3 regions of the Paenibacillus sp. FSL R7-0163 genome follow, and region 3 is predicted to be linked to each of the others. Evidence: predicted binding sites of a transcription regulator. Region 3 holds the regulator's gene; each other region holds the start of a gene.
The links. The regulator LexA, encoded in region 3, represses DNA repair genes until DNA is damaged. The targets are predictions, from matches to a motif close to CGAACATATGTTCG.

Region 1 (5,067 bases), 270 kb from region 3:
GTTAATCATTTGGTAGCAGCTGTAATCTTTTTGCTTGCGGCCAGCACGGATGGAATAGACGGCTACATTGCTAGGAAATATAATATGGTCACCAATCTCGGTAAACTCCTTGATCCACTTGCGGACAAACTGCTGGTATCTGCAGTTCTGATTTCACTTGTGGAGCTGGGCAGATGCGATTCATGGATTGCTATTGTAATCATCAGTCGTGAGTTTGCAGTCACCGGACTTCGCCAGATTGCATTGCTAGAGGGAAAAGTGGTTGCCGCCAGCAAATGGGGCAAGATAAAGACGGTTGTACAAATTGTTGCGATCTCACTGCTGTTGTTGAATAATTTCCCATTTCAATTTGTCAGTATTCCTGTAGACGATATTGCTATTTGGGCCGCAGCGCTGATCACTATTTATTCTGGAATTGATTATTTTGTGAAGAATAAGGATCTGCTACAGCTGCATAATGCGTAAGAATGTAAGCTGGACATACAAGGAAAGGTAATAGGTGAAGCACCTATTACCTTTTTTGAAATCTAAAAGCAGTGTACCTACATTATAACTAGGAGGCGAAAGCCAGGTATGAAAGCGGAGATTATTGCAGTAGGGACAGAGCTTTTGCTCGGTCAAATCGTGAATAGTAATGCCCAGTTTTTGTCTATAGAGCTAGCTGCCATCGGGATCGATGTATACTTTCAAACTGTTGTCGGTGATAACAGCAGCCGCCTGCAGCAAGCCATCGAGATCGCTCAGAGTCGGGCCGACGTTATTATCTTTACAGGCGGAATTGGCCCCACTGAGGATGATCTGACTAAAGACGCACTGGCTGCATCGCTAGGTAGAACGCTCCACATTGATCGTTTGGCGATGGATCATGTACAACGTTTCTTTGATGATCGTAAGATCGTTATGACCGAAAATAACCGCAAACAGGCACTTATAATTGAAGGAACTACACCGTTGCCGAATGAAATCGGTCTTGCGGTTGGGATTGCTTTTGAGCATGAGAAGAAATATTATATTGTGCTTCCAGGTCCACCTCGTGAGATGAAACCGATGTTCGTAGATAAAGCAGTACCGTGGCTACAGCAGCACGCCTTGACGAACGAAACACCGCTTTATTCAAAAATGCTCAAATTTGCCGGCATCGGAGAATCACTGCTGGAGGACAAGCTCATTGAGCTGATTCGCAGTCAGACTGATCCAACGATTGCTCCGTATGCCAAAGAGGGAGAGGTAACTGTTCGTATTTCGACAAAGGCCCCTTCTGAGCATGAAGCTACAAAAAAGCTGGAGATACTGGAACAACAAATCAAGGAGATTTTGCCGGAACATTTGTATGCGAACATTGATGTGCCGCTAGAGCAATTGATAGTGGATTGGATGGCGGATGCCGGCCTGACCTTAAGTGCGGCAGAGAGCTGCACCGGAGGTTTGCTGATGGAGAGTATAACAAATATTCCAGGCAGTGCTTCGATGTTTGCCGGCGGAATCGTCTGCTATTCAAATGACTTAAAGAAAAAGCTGCTGAATGTGCCAAGTGCTTATTTGGAGGGACCCAATGCCCCTGGAGCCGTAAGCCGAGAAGTTGCCGAGGTGTTGGCTGACCAAGTGAGAATGATTGCAGACAGCGATTTCGGCTTATCTGTTACAGGTGTAGCTGGACCGGGTTATTCTGAACGAAAGCCTGTTGGACTTGTATTTATCGGCTTGGCTGAACGGGGACGTAAGACAGAGGTTTATGAGCTTAATCTTAAAGGTACGCGGGAAAATATCCGCTTACGAACAGTTAAGGCTTTGCTGTATCGTCTCTGGCGGAGACTTGAGGAACGCAAGGTGGAGACACCTCTTGAGGGTTCAGACTTGTAATGGGAGATTAGCCCAGTTATAATAAACACATACGGAAGAACCGTGGCACTGAGATTTCTTTGCTGCGGTTTTTTGTATATTTGCAGAGATTTTGATCACGATGCTTTCTCATGATCATAAGTCGTTGATGTCCGGTGAAGTGGAGAATTTAATTAACTTCTATCTCCGGAGGGAGGCTTACAATAAAAGGGATAAATAACGCCCAAGACAAAAAAAACGAATGTATGTTCGAAAAAAAGCTTGGCAAGACCTTAAAAACACGTTATTATATTACTATAAACAGTGAAGGAAGTGGTCTGATTGTCAGATCGTCGTGCAGCGCTTGATATGGCGCTTCGTCAAATAGAAAAACAATTTGGTAAAGGTTCGGTAATGAAACTGGGAGAATCCACGCATATGCAAGTGGAAGTTGTACCTAGCGGATCTTTGGCACTTGATATTGCGTTAGGTATAGGCGGACTTCCAAAGGGACGTATTATTGAAGTATATGGACCGGAATCTTCAGGTAAAACAACAGTTGCTCTTCATGCTATTGCAGAAGTGCAAAGACAAGGCGGACAAGCTGCTTTTATCGATGCCGAGCATGCGCTTGATCCGAAATATGCACGTAACTTGGGCGTAAATATCGATGAATTGCTGCTTTCTCAGCCAGATACGGGTGAACAAGCGCTGGAAATCGCCGAAGCACTTGTTCGTAGTGGAGCCGTTGACATTATTGTCGTTGACTCCGTTGCTGCTTTGGTACCTAAGGCTGAAATTGAAGGCGATATGGGTGATTCCCACGTCGGACTGCAAGCTCGCTTGATGTCTCAAGCACTTCGTAAGCTTTCTGGTGCCATTAGCAAATCGAATACGATTGCTATCTTTATCAACCAGCTTCGTGAGAAGATCGGTGTTATGTTCGGTAACCCTGAGACAACTCCGGGTGGTCGTGCATTGAAATTCTACTCCTCTGTACGTTTAGATGTACGTCGCGTAGAGAGCATCAAGATGGGGAACGATGTGGTTGGTAACCGTACTAAGATCAAGATTGTGAAGAATAAAGTAGCCCCTCCATTTAAACAGGCTGATGTTGATATCATGTATGGTGAAGGGATTTCCAAAGAGGGAAGTCTTGTAGATATCGGTACTGAAATGGATATCGTGAATAAGAGTGGTGCATGGTATTCCTACGAAGGCGAGCGTCTCGGCCAAGGTCGTGAGAATGCTAAGCAGTTTTTGAAGGAACATCAGGATATTGCCCTTATTATTGAGAATAAGATCCGTGAAGCAAGTAATTTATCCACTATTGTTGCTGCGCCGAATAATGATGAGATTGTTGCAGAGCAAGAGGAAGAAGAAAAATTGCTCCTCGAAATCGAATAGTATATTAAACAATAGGACGCCCTGTGATTGATTGTTGCAGGGTGTCTTTTCTTAACAAGTATTGAAAGTAAGACGATAACTGATCTATTGCTATGAGGTGACAAACAACTATGGTAATACAACTGGATTTTGAAGCAGAAGAACAAGATGAGCAGGTGTTATCTGATTTTCCTGAAGGAGAACTCTTAGAGATCACTAAAGTAGAACGTCAAAAGAAATCTGACCACCGTTATATCATACATTTCGGAGCATATAACATGACTGTGCACGAGGACGTCATGATTAAATATCGAATGATTACTGGTAATTCTTTTATGAAGGCTGATTTGGAAGAAATTGTTGTAGCTGATGAGCGTCAACGAGCTTATGTGGAAGGCCTCCGTTATCTTGAACGTAAACCACGCACCGCTATGGAAATGACTCGCCGTTTACGCCAGAAGGAAATAGGAGAGACTATTATTGCGGAAGTGGTGCAGCGGCTACAGCAGGAAAGATTTCTTGATGACCCTTTATATGCTAAGCAATGGGCGGAGCAACGAATAGCGAACCAGCGGAAAGGGAAGATGTGGATTCGACAAGAGCTACGTGAGAAGGGGATTGACAAAACCCTTATATCGGAAGCTTTGGAGAATATTACTCCTGAACAAGAGCTGGAGAGTGCACTCGAAACAGGGCGCAAGAAATGGAATCTCATCCGTGGAGACGCTTCAGATAAGCGAAGAAAGACTGGAGCCTTCCTTATGCGCCGTGGATTCTCGGGCGATATGGTTCGCCAAGTGATCAATACTTTACTTGCGGAAGACAATTATGAAGGTGAAGATGAGGAGTTTTACTAGAATCACTGATTCTCTTGACATTAATGCGTATATCGACTCTCTTGACAATGTCTTTTTATAAATAATAAAATATAACATGAATCGGCATAAAATTAGAATCCTTTTTCCTTCCCAAAAAGGAGACTGTTTTAAACGGTTCACGTACAACTCATATGAAATGTAATCGCCGGATAAGGCGGGCAGTGTGCATGTGCAGCATGTGCAGTATGGCAATCGGTTGTTTACCGGTTTTTTGTATGGTGATGAACGGATAGTTAAACAACTGCACAATTCCCAGGGATATACCTTGGAGAGGAACCAACGAGGAGGTGAACAGATGCTGGAATCATGGATCTGGGTCATTATCGTTCTCGTTGTAGCTGCAATATTCTTTGGGTTCGGTTATTTTATTCGTAAATCCCTTGCAGAAGCTAAAATCCAAAGCGCAGAAAGAGAAGCCGTTGTCATCGTTGAGAATGCGAAGAAGGACGCTGAGGCGCTGAAGAAAGAAACAGTATTGGAAGCTAAGGACGAAGTCCATAGAATCCGTACTGAAGCTGAGAAAGAAACTCGTGAACGTCGGAATGAAATCCAACGGCAAGAGAGACGTTTGCTGCAAAAGGAAGAATCTCTGGATAAAAAAATGGAATCGCTTGAAAGAAAAGAAGAACAAGTAGCTAACAAAGAGAAACGAATTGATGAAACCCAACAGCAAATTGATGTTATTTACAAAAACCAAGTCACTGAATTGGAACGTATCTCCAATTTAAGCATCGAAGATGCAAGAAGTATCATTCTTAGCAATGTTGAGCAAGAAGTTCGCCATGAAACGGCACAAATGATCAAAGAAATTGAACAGCAGGCGAAAGAAGAAGCGGATAAGAAATCCCGTGAAATCATTACACTCGCTATCCAACGCTGTGCAGCTGATCACGTGGCGGAAACAACGGTTTCAGTTGTTACGTTGCCGAATGAAGAGATGAAGGGTCGGATTATCGGTCGTGAAGGCCGTAATATTCGTGCGTTG
Region 2 (5,067 bases), 1.3 Mb from region 3:
GAGGTTATATATTTATCAAAATCAGCATTGCTTAGGCTCGTATTTACATTCCCCCAAGTTGGCGCTGTCCCCGGTAATGCAGCGTGATAACACATCGTTACGATCCCGCCGGCCCTAGACCAGCGTATCGCACTGTTGACGACCCAATTCCGCTGATTGTCAATTAGAGCCTGGGACTGATTATTGATTGCGCCCAGCTCGTAGCCATGAAGCGCAGCATATTGCCCACTGGTATTTTTAAGCTTCTCCATGAGCTCGTCTGCACTTTCCAAATAATCATGTTGGCCGCTTATCACACCCTTTCCCTGCAAGTAATAGAGGGTATTCAGCAATAGCTGAGCCGAGGACGACAGTCCCGAATCCGCCGGAGCCATTTGTAATCTGCGAAAAGCCATCTGCCACTGCACATCGCCCACGAACCTTGATGCTGAATCAACCATCTGACGAATAATCCGCTGCTCCATCTATTCTCACCATCCTTTTAAATCTTTTTAAGTTATAGTATGGGGACAATAGTGACATGAACTCAGCGAATGGACATGAAGTTGTAAAATAAGTTGGGACGATATAAGGAACTGCTGAATAATTTCACGGCTCAACAAAAAAAGGAGCTCAGCGGCTCCTCATTACTTTTTTCTTATCTCGTGTACCTTAAAGGCAATAGCTCAGTGATTTCATATTTAGCTAATCGGTCATCCTCCGATACAATTATCTTGCAGTCTATTCCGTAATCCGCAATTAACTCTCGGCACATGCCGCAGGGAGAGACTACTTTAATCTCTTTTTCCTCGCTGTCTGGATCAGAATGCCTTACCGCAACAATCGTATCAAATTCCTTATAACCTTCGGATATCGCTTTGCCAATCACCATCGCTTCTGCACAGACTGTAATCCTCCCCATGCTGGCTTCCACATGTACCGCTGTAAAAATCTCTCCTGTTTTAGTACGAAGCGCTGCACCCACATGATGACGCCCCCATTCATAACGTCTGGTAATTATATCTTCGGCAGCCGCAATAAGCGTCTGATCCTCAATGGTAATTATGTACTCCATATCCAGTTACGTCCTCCTTTATTTTCCCTAATTATATTAAATCGCACTGAATTATGATATAAGATATACTATTTTAAGTGCCAAAAAAGGAGGAGCAGAATTGAAAGTGAAAAAATGGATCTCCAGTCTCATCATTGTTGCATTACTTGCTTTGGCTAGTTACTGGTTTGAACAAAACGGAGAGCCTACAGACCCCTCGTCTCCATCCAATTCGAGTGTTGTTCAGCTAACCTTCCCATCAGACCGCTATCCTGAGACCGCCAAGCATATTCAGGATGCCATTGCGAAAGGTGAATCCGCCACATGTACGATTAACCGAGAGCAGGCTGAAGAGAACCGCAAAGAGTCCTTAAAAGGGATCCCTACTAAAAAGGGATATGACCGGGATGAATGGCCAATGGCTATGTGTGAGGAAGGCGGCGTTGGTGCCGACATTGAATACATAACGCCAAGCGATAACCGCGGGGCAGGAAGCTGGGTTGGCAATCAGCTGGAGGATTATGCAGACGGAACCCGGGTGGAATTTATGTTTAAATAACGATCTGTCTGACCATCCCCAGGCAACAGAATAGCCCCACCTGGCATTCGCCAGACGGGGCTACACTTCACATCAGCTAACTTAGAATAAGCAAGCTTTAGTGATGATAACCAGCAAGATGAAAAGTACCAGGATTGCTCCTGTAGAAGTCCAAGGACTACACACCGGACCTACTGATGCTGGACTTACTACCGGACCTACGTTACAACCACAACCATGTTCCATACCCATTTTCAATTCCTCCTAATGATTAATGACTACAGCACAAGATATGTAAAAAGGAGATAAGCCGTTTGGGCGAATTGGCAAACAAATGCCAATCACCTAATGAATTGAAGGCGGACAGTCGATAAACAGGATATACACAAAGGAGGTGCAATATGGATATAGCTGCATTATCAATGGCAATGAGCCAAGCATCCTTAGCTCAAAATGTTGGGATACAGGTCATGAATATTGCCAAGAATCAGGCTGAAACCCAGAGCCAAACTATGGTGGAAATGCTGGGCAAAAGCGTTGCTCCGAATTTGGGAAAAACACTTGATATTAGTGTGTAATTGCTTTATGCTAAGGGTACATGAGAACTAACGTTCCTATGTATCCTTAGACTTTTTTTACTCTACATAGCCCTTCGGGCTTTTCTTTTGCGCATTTATGCGAACATACGATCCCATTAGTGATTTATTAGTGATTTTAAACGAGGTGAATAAGTTGGAGAACATGAAATCATATTATCAAATGACTGTGCTTGAGAAATGGACGGAGGATCTATACAAGCGATTAAATCTTCATCAGCCTTCGCAAATTTCAATATCGTATATTGCAGAGCGGCTTAATATCTGGGTTCATTATTTGGATGTGAGAAGCAAGAGCATTGAAGCGTCTGCAGGAATGTACAGCCTGTTTATCGACAACCGCCTTCCAGCCAATCTTCAACGGCTAGAGTTTCTTCATGAACTGTGTCATCTACTTCGCCATGGCAGCGATAATCAGACCTTGATGCCAGAGCATTTCACGCGGGCACAGGAGGACGAATCAGAGCGTTTTATCTTGTATGCGGCGACGCCTTACTCCATGATCTCCCGCATGACATTGCCTGAGCAACGGGAAGATGCCATCTCCTATCTTGCAGCAGAATTCCAAGTACCTGCCGAGCTGGCCTTACAGCGGATTGATCAGATCCAAAGACGTGTGTTCCAAGGGCAATTATTGGCCGTGATGGGAAGAAACGAAGAACGACTGACACATATTCGCAACGGATCACGGAGATAATAAGCTTAGTTGCAATAGTTCTCTGCATATTCATTTATGGTGGAATTTCTCGTGAGGGGGAACGACATGGAAGCCATTAAAGTAATTGAATTATTACTGACTCATCCGGATTATAATGTAGATGCAGTACACCCCGAAATCCCGGATTTTGTGGGCATTGAGACGATTGAGGTGGATCACGAAACGGGGACCTTCTCCATTTTATTGCAAGAACCCAAAGAAGACTAAAAGAGAATCATTATTCTTCATAAGTTAAAAGGCAGCAAATATAGTATGTCCCGGCAATTCTTCATTCGCCTACGCCTGGATTACTATCGGTATTTGCTGCCTTTTTGTATTACACAACCCCAAATTAAAAACCATAAAATTTTCATCCCCGGCAGCCTCGGCCTTGCTTGGTTTTCCAGCACCTTAATTCGCTGCTCCAGCTCCAGTATTTTCTCTTCTTCCTGCGTCATATTCTTACCTCCTTTCTTATTTGTACATTTACAAGATATCTATGAATGACATAATAGTCTCTGTATATTATCTTATACTATATACAAATTATCTATATGGAGGGAATTAATGAAGAAAAATACAAAACTAATCTTCATCGTTCTAATCCTTTTAATCTGTGGAATAACATCCTTAGCCCTCCACTCCTTCCGAAATCATATGAACAGAGAAGTCATTCATTATCTAATAGAGACGAGAAATTATAAGAAGGAAGATTTTTATAAAGTATACACCCAGATTGCCAAAGCTCCCCTCGTAAGTACCACGGTGATTTTCGCAGACGAACCCTACGCAAGATACTTTTATCGAAAAGAAAATGGAAGGATCTATCAATACAGCAGGGCTCCTGTTAAAGGTAATGATCCTAGCTATACATATAAACATATCGAAGAGGATCTCCCGTGAAGGAGTCACTCTATTAAAAAGACGCGTTTGTCCAGCAGTCAGCAATTGGTGCTTGGGCAAATGCGTTTTTTTGATCTCCCCTGTTCTAAATAAGTAACCAGCGTTTGCGTAGACAATATTGGCGTGGTGCTTAGCAGCTATCGGACACAGTTGATCTTATGCGTTGCATAACCCTCCATTTCGAAGTGTAACGGACCCCATCGCCTTTATTGGCATGAGAAACACCTTACAAGGCCCACTTTTTAAGGAATAGCGTCACTGGGGTCCGCGAACTTGCTCAAAAGTCTATTTATATGCAAATAACGACTTCTGAGTCCATAACCCTCTGGCGATAATTTATGAATAGGCATTCTCTACTCTCAAACACAAAGAAATTTTCTCAGGAACAAAATGTGACCTAATGCCGTCCTAAATGGTGTTATAGGTAAAGGGGGGCACAGTATCATGCAGCGATCCATGACCCGGCCGGGAAATCATGTGATGAAGAGTTACGAAATTTACGCAGATATGCTGTTCCGGATCGCTTTGGTCCATCTAGGCAGCCGGCAAGATGCCGAAGAAGCCACTCAGGATACCTTCATCAAGCTAATAGAAAAAGCGCCAAAGTTCAAAGATGCCGAACATCAGAAGGCATGGCTGATCCGGGTAATCACCAACCATTGTAAAACACTACTGGGCAGAGGCTGGCGCAAGCGCGAGGTTAAGCTGGAGAGCGCTGAGCCAATTGCGGCAGACAGCCCCGAGGATTGGGCTCTGCTGCAGTTAGTTATGGCGATGCCCATGAAGTATAAAACCGTAATCCATCTTTATTATTACGAGGACTATCCCATCCAGGAGATCAGCAAGATTCTGCAGATTAGCCAGTCTGCCGTGAAGATGAGACTTCAGCGGGGACGGCAACTGTTAAAACTGGAGCTGGAAGGAGTGGAACCACAGTGAAGGAAGATCAGTTTCGAACAACATATAAGAAAGCGGTGGATTCGATGAAACCAGGTGAAGAAATGAAAAAAGAATTGTTCGACAAAATGGAGCAGCGGCAGGAGCGGAAACGTCCGCGCAAGACGGTTTATATCGCGGCAAGTGTCGTGCTCGCCGCAGGAATCGGTCTGGCTGGGCCTAGTATATGGCAGCAGTTGAACAGTCAGAGCTCCCCGGGGCAGGTTGCCCAGGTAACTCCGGGTGTAAGCAATGCTGGCAATTCGGGCACAGCTACATCGGGCAGCATTGTCATTCCCAAGCTGAAACTGCCAGATAAGGAATCTGGCGTGAAGGCAGATATGATCGCCTTGGTCGTGTATAA
Region 3 (5,067 bases):
AGTTCGTGAGTTACGTGAGCAAAAAGTAGTGGCACATGGTACGGGTATTCACCAGTTTGATGGGTTTAGTGTGCAATTTTAGGTTCTTTCTATTTCGAAATCAAATGAGAGGTATGGCGATAACAACTTAATTATTCAGATACGATTGACCTGAAGAGTGCATGCAATTGTTGTACTTGGGAGTAAGCTTCCTTGTACTGGTTGTCGGATTGTCGAATAGGCAATAAACCCGGCAAGAAGGAAATACAATACACAGGCGTTTCTTTGCTGTTCATATATATTTTAAGCGTGAGTTCTTCTATCACATTAGCTTCTTCATCAGGTTCCTTAAGGACGTTAATATCTGCACTAGTTGCAGTTGTTTTGCTGTTTTGTTGTCTTTTGGAGACTTTTGAAAGGGTAAGTGCGTTAACCACAATCTCGGATCCCATTACATTATCGAAAGAGTATAGCTTTGCTACTGCTTTTTTGTTGCTCTTCGGATTTCTGGTGCCTATTGCTAATTTTTTATTAGGTTCGTTAAGTGCGATCAAGTGAGATTGATTGGGGGGAATGAATGTTTTGGTGAAAATGATGTTAAAGGATGCAGCCGCATTAACTAGCATAGAAATATCAGATGAAGTGGATAGCGTTTTCAATTTTATAATGGCGGCACTTAGAATTAAAACAACTCCTAAAATAGCAAATAAGTACACTAAGATAATCAGCATATAATCACCTCCCAGTTATCTCATTAGACTCAAATTGTTGCTTATTGAAAGATATGCCTGAATGATCCCCACTAGTATCTTTTAAAAGGGAAATTCGTGGAATTATAGGATCGGCTTCGGAATTAGCCCAAAAAAAGCACCCGGAGAAACCTGCCGATTCTGCAAATGGCGCAAAATTGGGGGTTGCTGCAAGGGTGCTTTTTAAGGTAAGTATGTAACCTATAGAAAATTGAAGGCAGTGATATGATCGGTATAAACAATCAGCTGTTTGTATTCGATCGGAGTCCCATAACTAGCATAAGGTCTTAAAGTAACGTCATTGAGGACAACAAAGTTATAGCTGAAATTTTTATCAGGGTGTTCTGCTCCCAAATAAGATATGTATTCGTCTACTATTACATCATCCATCAAAGATTTTAAATCAAATACATCCTCTTTGTTGGAGACGGCTGGAGAGACGATTCCCTGAATGCTGCCAAAAGAGGTGAGCAAATTCACTTTTTTTCCACTAGCTTGTTCATCATTTAAAAGTAAACCGGACAGCTTACCCAGTGCATCGACTTTAAAATCGACGAGGGTTCTAATTTTTGAGTTATTCAAAACTAAACACATCCTTTTCAATTTGCAATCCTGTTAACAATATTCGACATATAATCACCAAACTCCTAGTATGCTAATGAAAAAATACTTACTTATGTAATGACCCCCATTCTGTATATGGTGATTTGGGGGTTGTGACGTCCTCAGCGAATTCAATTCCTTATCGTTACTCGTGTTCCTATAGGGACGATAGCTGCGAGTGTTAACACATCCTCGTTGTACATCCGGATACAGCCGTGGGATACCTCTTTCCCAATGGAGGAAGGATCATTCGTTCCATGAATCCCGTAGTGTGGTTTAGACAGTCCCATCCAAAAGGCACCAAAGGGACCGCCTGGATTGGGTTGTTTGTTAATAATCGTGAATTCTCCCACTGGGGATTGGGTTAACATCTTACCAATGCCGACAGGGAAACCTCTAATCACAATATCATTGTCCAGAAGATATAACATTCGTTGGGTCAGATCTACAATAATTCGGTAATTTGGCATTATGCACAACACTCCTTTCTAATTAGGATATGAGCAGAACGCCTAAACGGTTATTCATAGAAAATGCCCATTTTAGCGAACGAGAACAAATGTTCGTTAGTGGTTGAGAAAGCAAAATACACAGAAAAAAGGCTGTTCCGCATTTGCGGAACAGCCTTTTATGGTAGGAGTGCATACTTAGTGGATATCTCGAAACAATCCGATGACTCTTCCGAGAATAGTTACGCGATTAAGGCGAAGAGGCTCATAAGCTGGATTCTCCGGCTGAAGCCGTATATGATCACGTTCCTTGTAAAAGGTCTTAACGGTTGCTTCATCTTCTTCAGTCATGGCTACAACGATATCTCCGTTGTCCGCTGTTTGTTGTTGGCGAACAATTACATAATCACCATTCATAATGCCAGCATCCACCATACTATCACCCATAACTGACAGCATAAATACTTTGTTGTCACCTACATAGTGAGTAGGAAGTGGGAAGTAGTCCTCGATATTCTCTGTAGCAGTGATAGGTACCCCGGCGGTAACTTTACCTACGACAGGAATCCGTGAGATGGTCTGGGCGAATTGGTGAACATTCTCTGAATCCTCTTGGCCTAGTAATTCTATTGCACGTGGCTTCGTTGGATCTCGACGAATAAGTCCCTTCTTCTCAAGCCGGTCCAAATGACCGTGAACTGTGGAGCTGGAAGCAAGGCCAACAGCTTCTCCAATTTCCCGGACGGAAGGTGGATAACCCTTGCTGCGGACTTCGCTTCGTATAAATTCCAGGATCGCCAGCTGGCGACTTGAAATCTTTGACATTGGAATCAACCCCATATAGTAATGTTTGGGAAAATTATAACATAGAACTACCGTTCGCACAAACATAAGTTCTAACTATTATAAATATTAATCTGCTAGAGTTAAAAAATGGTAGACAAATGATAATAAAATGTACCACTTGAGTCTCTCGAAAAAAAGAGAACAATTGTTCTGAAATAGTATTGAACAAAACACATGTTCGTGTTATTATGAATTCGAAAGTAAGAACAAGTGTTTGGAGGATGATAATTATGCTAAAATACAGTACATATCGCAGCATCTACGATAAGGCCCCAGTGGTTGAATCTTTAGGACATAATGACGTTGCCCGTAATTCCGCTAAGGTGAAAGAGATAACGGAACGTTTGCTAGGAGGGATGATTTCGTTGTTCCGTCAGGACTTCTTTATTAAGTTAATATTGATTATCGTGCTAGTATTTTCTGGCCTAACAGTAGTGGGAAATGTATTTGCAGGATCGACGACTATAATGAAGGAAGAGAAGCGGATTGTGGTTGAACGTGGAGATACACTATGGAGTATTGCCCTTAAGAATAAACCGGCTGATATGAAGACAGTTGTTTATATAGAAGGAATTAAACGTTCAAGTGGGATTAAGAGTAGTCAAATTAACGCTGGAGACATACTTACTTTACCTATTTATTAATTTTCTGAGAACATAATAGAATGACCAGTAGAGCTTGCAGGGAGTAGACCTTGACAAGCTCTTTTTCTCATGGCAGAGTTAGAATTAATTTATAGGGGGAGGGAAAGTATTGAATATTGATGAGTTGGTCGCGCGAATTAACGAATTGGCACGCAAACAGAAGAGCGTAGGCCTTAATCAAGAGGAAGTGGCGGAACGCGCCAAGCTTCGTGAAATTTACCTGGGGAATATCCGCAATAACTTCCGAGCACAATTAAATACTATTGAAGTAGTAGATAACGATGAGCATGAACAAGGTAACAAGGGGCTTTAACATTAGCTCGCTGTTCCTTTTCATAGATATTTCAGGATGACTAGGGGGAACGCACATGGCCCGTTCTTGGGAAAGAATGGTTCAACGCAACACACAGCAAATCAACAAGCAAAGAAAGAAACAAGGCAAGGATACGATTTATGCCTCTAAATCTCCTACCCAGAATGCCGAAGTCTTTAAAGGTCGCAACATTGCATTTCCGGTAGTGTTAGTGATACTTGGCACTATGTTTTGGGTAGTTGGTTCTATTGATCAGGCCAAAGGAAACGGCATGCTGGCTAATTGGTTGGGAGTAGTACTGTACTATTTGCTGGCAGCGCTATTGTTCTTCCGTCGTCCGTACTTGAAGGTGGAAAAAGCAAGACTGTCTACTATTAAATTCAATCGCGAACGCGGGCTTCCAGCTGCAGATATTGAGAAAATCACCCTTTCGCGTGGAGCTGTAGTCATTAAGCACAAAGGGAAACGTACGAAATGGATTTTCACAAGACTTATGAATCGCTATGATACTAATGCGATGAGTACACGATTAGAAGCATTTGCTAAAGCTCACAACATTGAAGTAGTTCACGAATAGAACTAGACCAGTTAAAGGGAGAGGGAGACCTGTAATGCCAATTTCTGCTGTACTATTTGACCTTGATGATACATTGCTGTGGGATGATCGGAGCGTCGAAGAAGCATTTCGTTCTGCTTGTGAAGCCGCCGGGGATACGATTGATCCACAAGAACTAGAAGTTGCAGTTCGTAAGGAAGCAAGTAGCTTGTATGAATCTTATGAGACGTTCCCATTTACAAAGATGATCGGAATTAATCCATATGAAGCACTCTGGGCTAACTTTACGGCAGGTGAACAGCCAGAATTCCGTCAATTGGAGCAGCTTGCACCGGTTTATCGTAAAGAGTCTTGGCGTCGCGGACTTGCAACCTTAGGGGTGGAAGACGAAGCACTAGCTGAGACCTTGGCAACTAAATTCGCAGCAGAGCGCAGAAAACGTCCATACATCTATGAAGAAACAATGCATGTACTGGAGCAGTTACGGGGTCAAGTGAAGCTTTTGCTACTTACGAACGGTTGTCCTGCACTGCAACAAGAAAAACTAGATGGTGTGCCAGAGTTAATTCCTTTCTTTGATCATATTGTGATTTCCGGAAGCTTTGGTAAAGGCAAACCGGATAAGGAAATTTTCCTGCATGCTTTAGAGCTTCTTGATGTAACTCCTGAGCAAGCGGTTATGGTCGGCGATAAGCTTACAACGGATATCCGTGGGGGGCTGGCAGCAGGGTTGACCACGGTCTGGATTAATAGAAAAGGTAGAGCACCTAGTCTTGATATTCATCCGGATCATGAAATCAATCACCTTGAGGAGCTTCTTCCACTAGTTCAATCCTTGTAAGATATACAGAGCTATTAGCTCCAACATAAAGACTTTATAAAAGCAGCGAGTTTCTGAGATCCTAAGAAACTCGCTGCTTTTCTGTAC

Region 1: a site for LexA is predicted at 2,078-2,091, ahead of recA (recombinase RecA). Genes of this name have one in related genera too.
Region 2: a site for LexA is predicted at 2,250-2,263, ahead of NST45_RS04470 (ImmA/IrrE family metallo-endopeptidase). Genes of this name have one in related genera too.

The regions. Positions count from the first base shown of each region.
Region 1 covers NZ_CP150224.1:2,061,224-2,066,290, forward strand. The annotation lists gene pgsA (CDP-diacylglycerol--glycerol-3-phosphate 3-phosphatidyltransferase) at 1-465, shown strand, start outside; gene NST45_RS09190 (competence/damage-inducible protein A) at 574-1,860, shown strand; gene recA (recombinase RecA) at 2,161-3,225, shown strand; gene NST45_RS09200 (RecX family transcriptional regulator) at 3,336-4,061, shown strand; gene rny (ribonuclease Y) at 4,381-5,067, shown strand, end outside.
Region 2 covers NZ_CP150224.1:1,040,591-1,045,657, reverse strand. The annotation lists gene NST45_RS04495 (glycosyl hydrolase) at 1-464, opposite strand, end outside; gene NST45_RS04490 (cytidine deaminase) at 638-1,054, opposite strand; gene NST45_RS04485 (NucA/NucB deoxyribonuclease domain-containing protein) at 1,161-1,592, shown strand; gene NST45_RS04480 (hypothetical protein) at 1,674-1,823, opposite strand; gene NST45_RS04475 (YjfB family protein) at 1,973-2,149, shown strand; gene NST45_RS04470 (ImmA/IrrE family metallo-endopeptidase) at 2,313-2,864, shown strand; gene NST45_RS04465 (hypothetical protein) at 2,931-3,092, shown strand; gene NST45_RS04460 (hypothetical protein) at 3,176-3,322, opposite strand; gene NST45_RS04455 (hypothetical protein) at 3,432-3,767, shown strand; gene NST45_RS04450 (sigma-70 family RNA polymerase sigma factor) at 4,212-4,706, shown strand; gene NST45_RS04445 (hypothetical protein) at 4,703-5,067, shown strand, end outside.
Region 3 covers NZ_CP150224.1:2,329,002-2,334,068, forward strand. The annotation lists gene NST45_RS10280 (MBL fold metallo-hydrolase) at 1-82, shown strand, start outside; gene NST45_RS10285 (hypothetical protein) at 132-710, opposite strand; gene NST45_RS10290 (hypothetical protein) at 930-1,310, opposite strand; gene NST45_RS10295 (L,D-transpeptidase) at 1,463-1,801, opposite strand; gene lexA (transcriptional repressor LexA) at 1,979-2,605, opposite strand; gene NST45_RS10305 (LysM peptidoglycan-binding domain-containing protein) at 2,857-3,270, shown strand; gene NST45_RS10310 (DUF896 domain-containing protein) at 3,380-3,583, shown strand; gene NST45_RS10315 (hypothetical protein) at 3,639-4,160, shown strand; gene NST45_RS10320 (HAD family hydrolase) at 4,195-4,980, shown strand.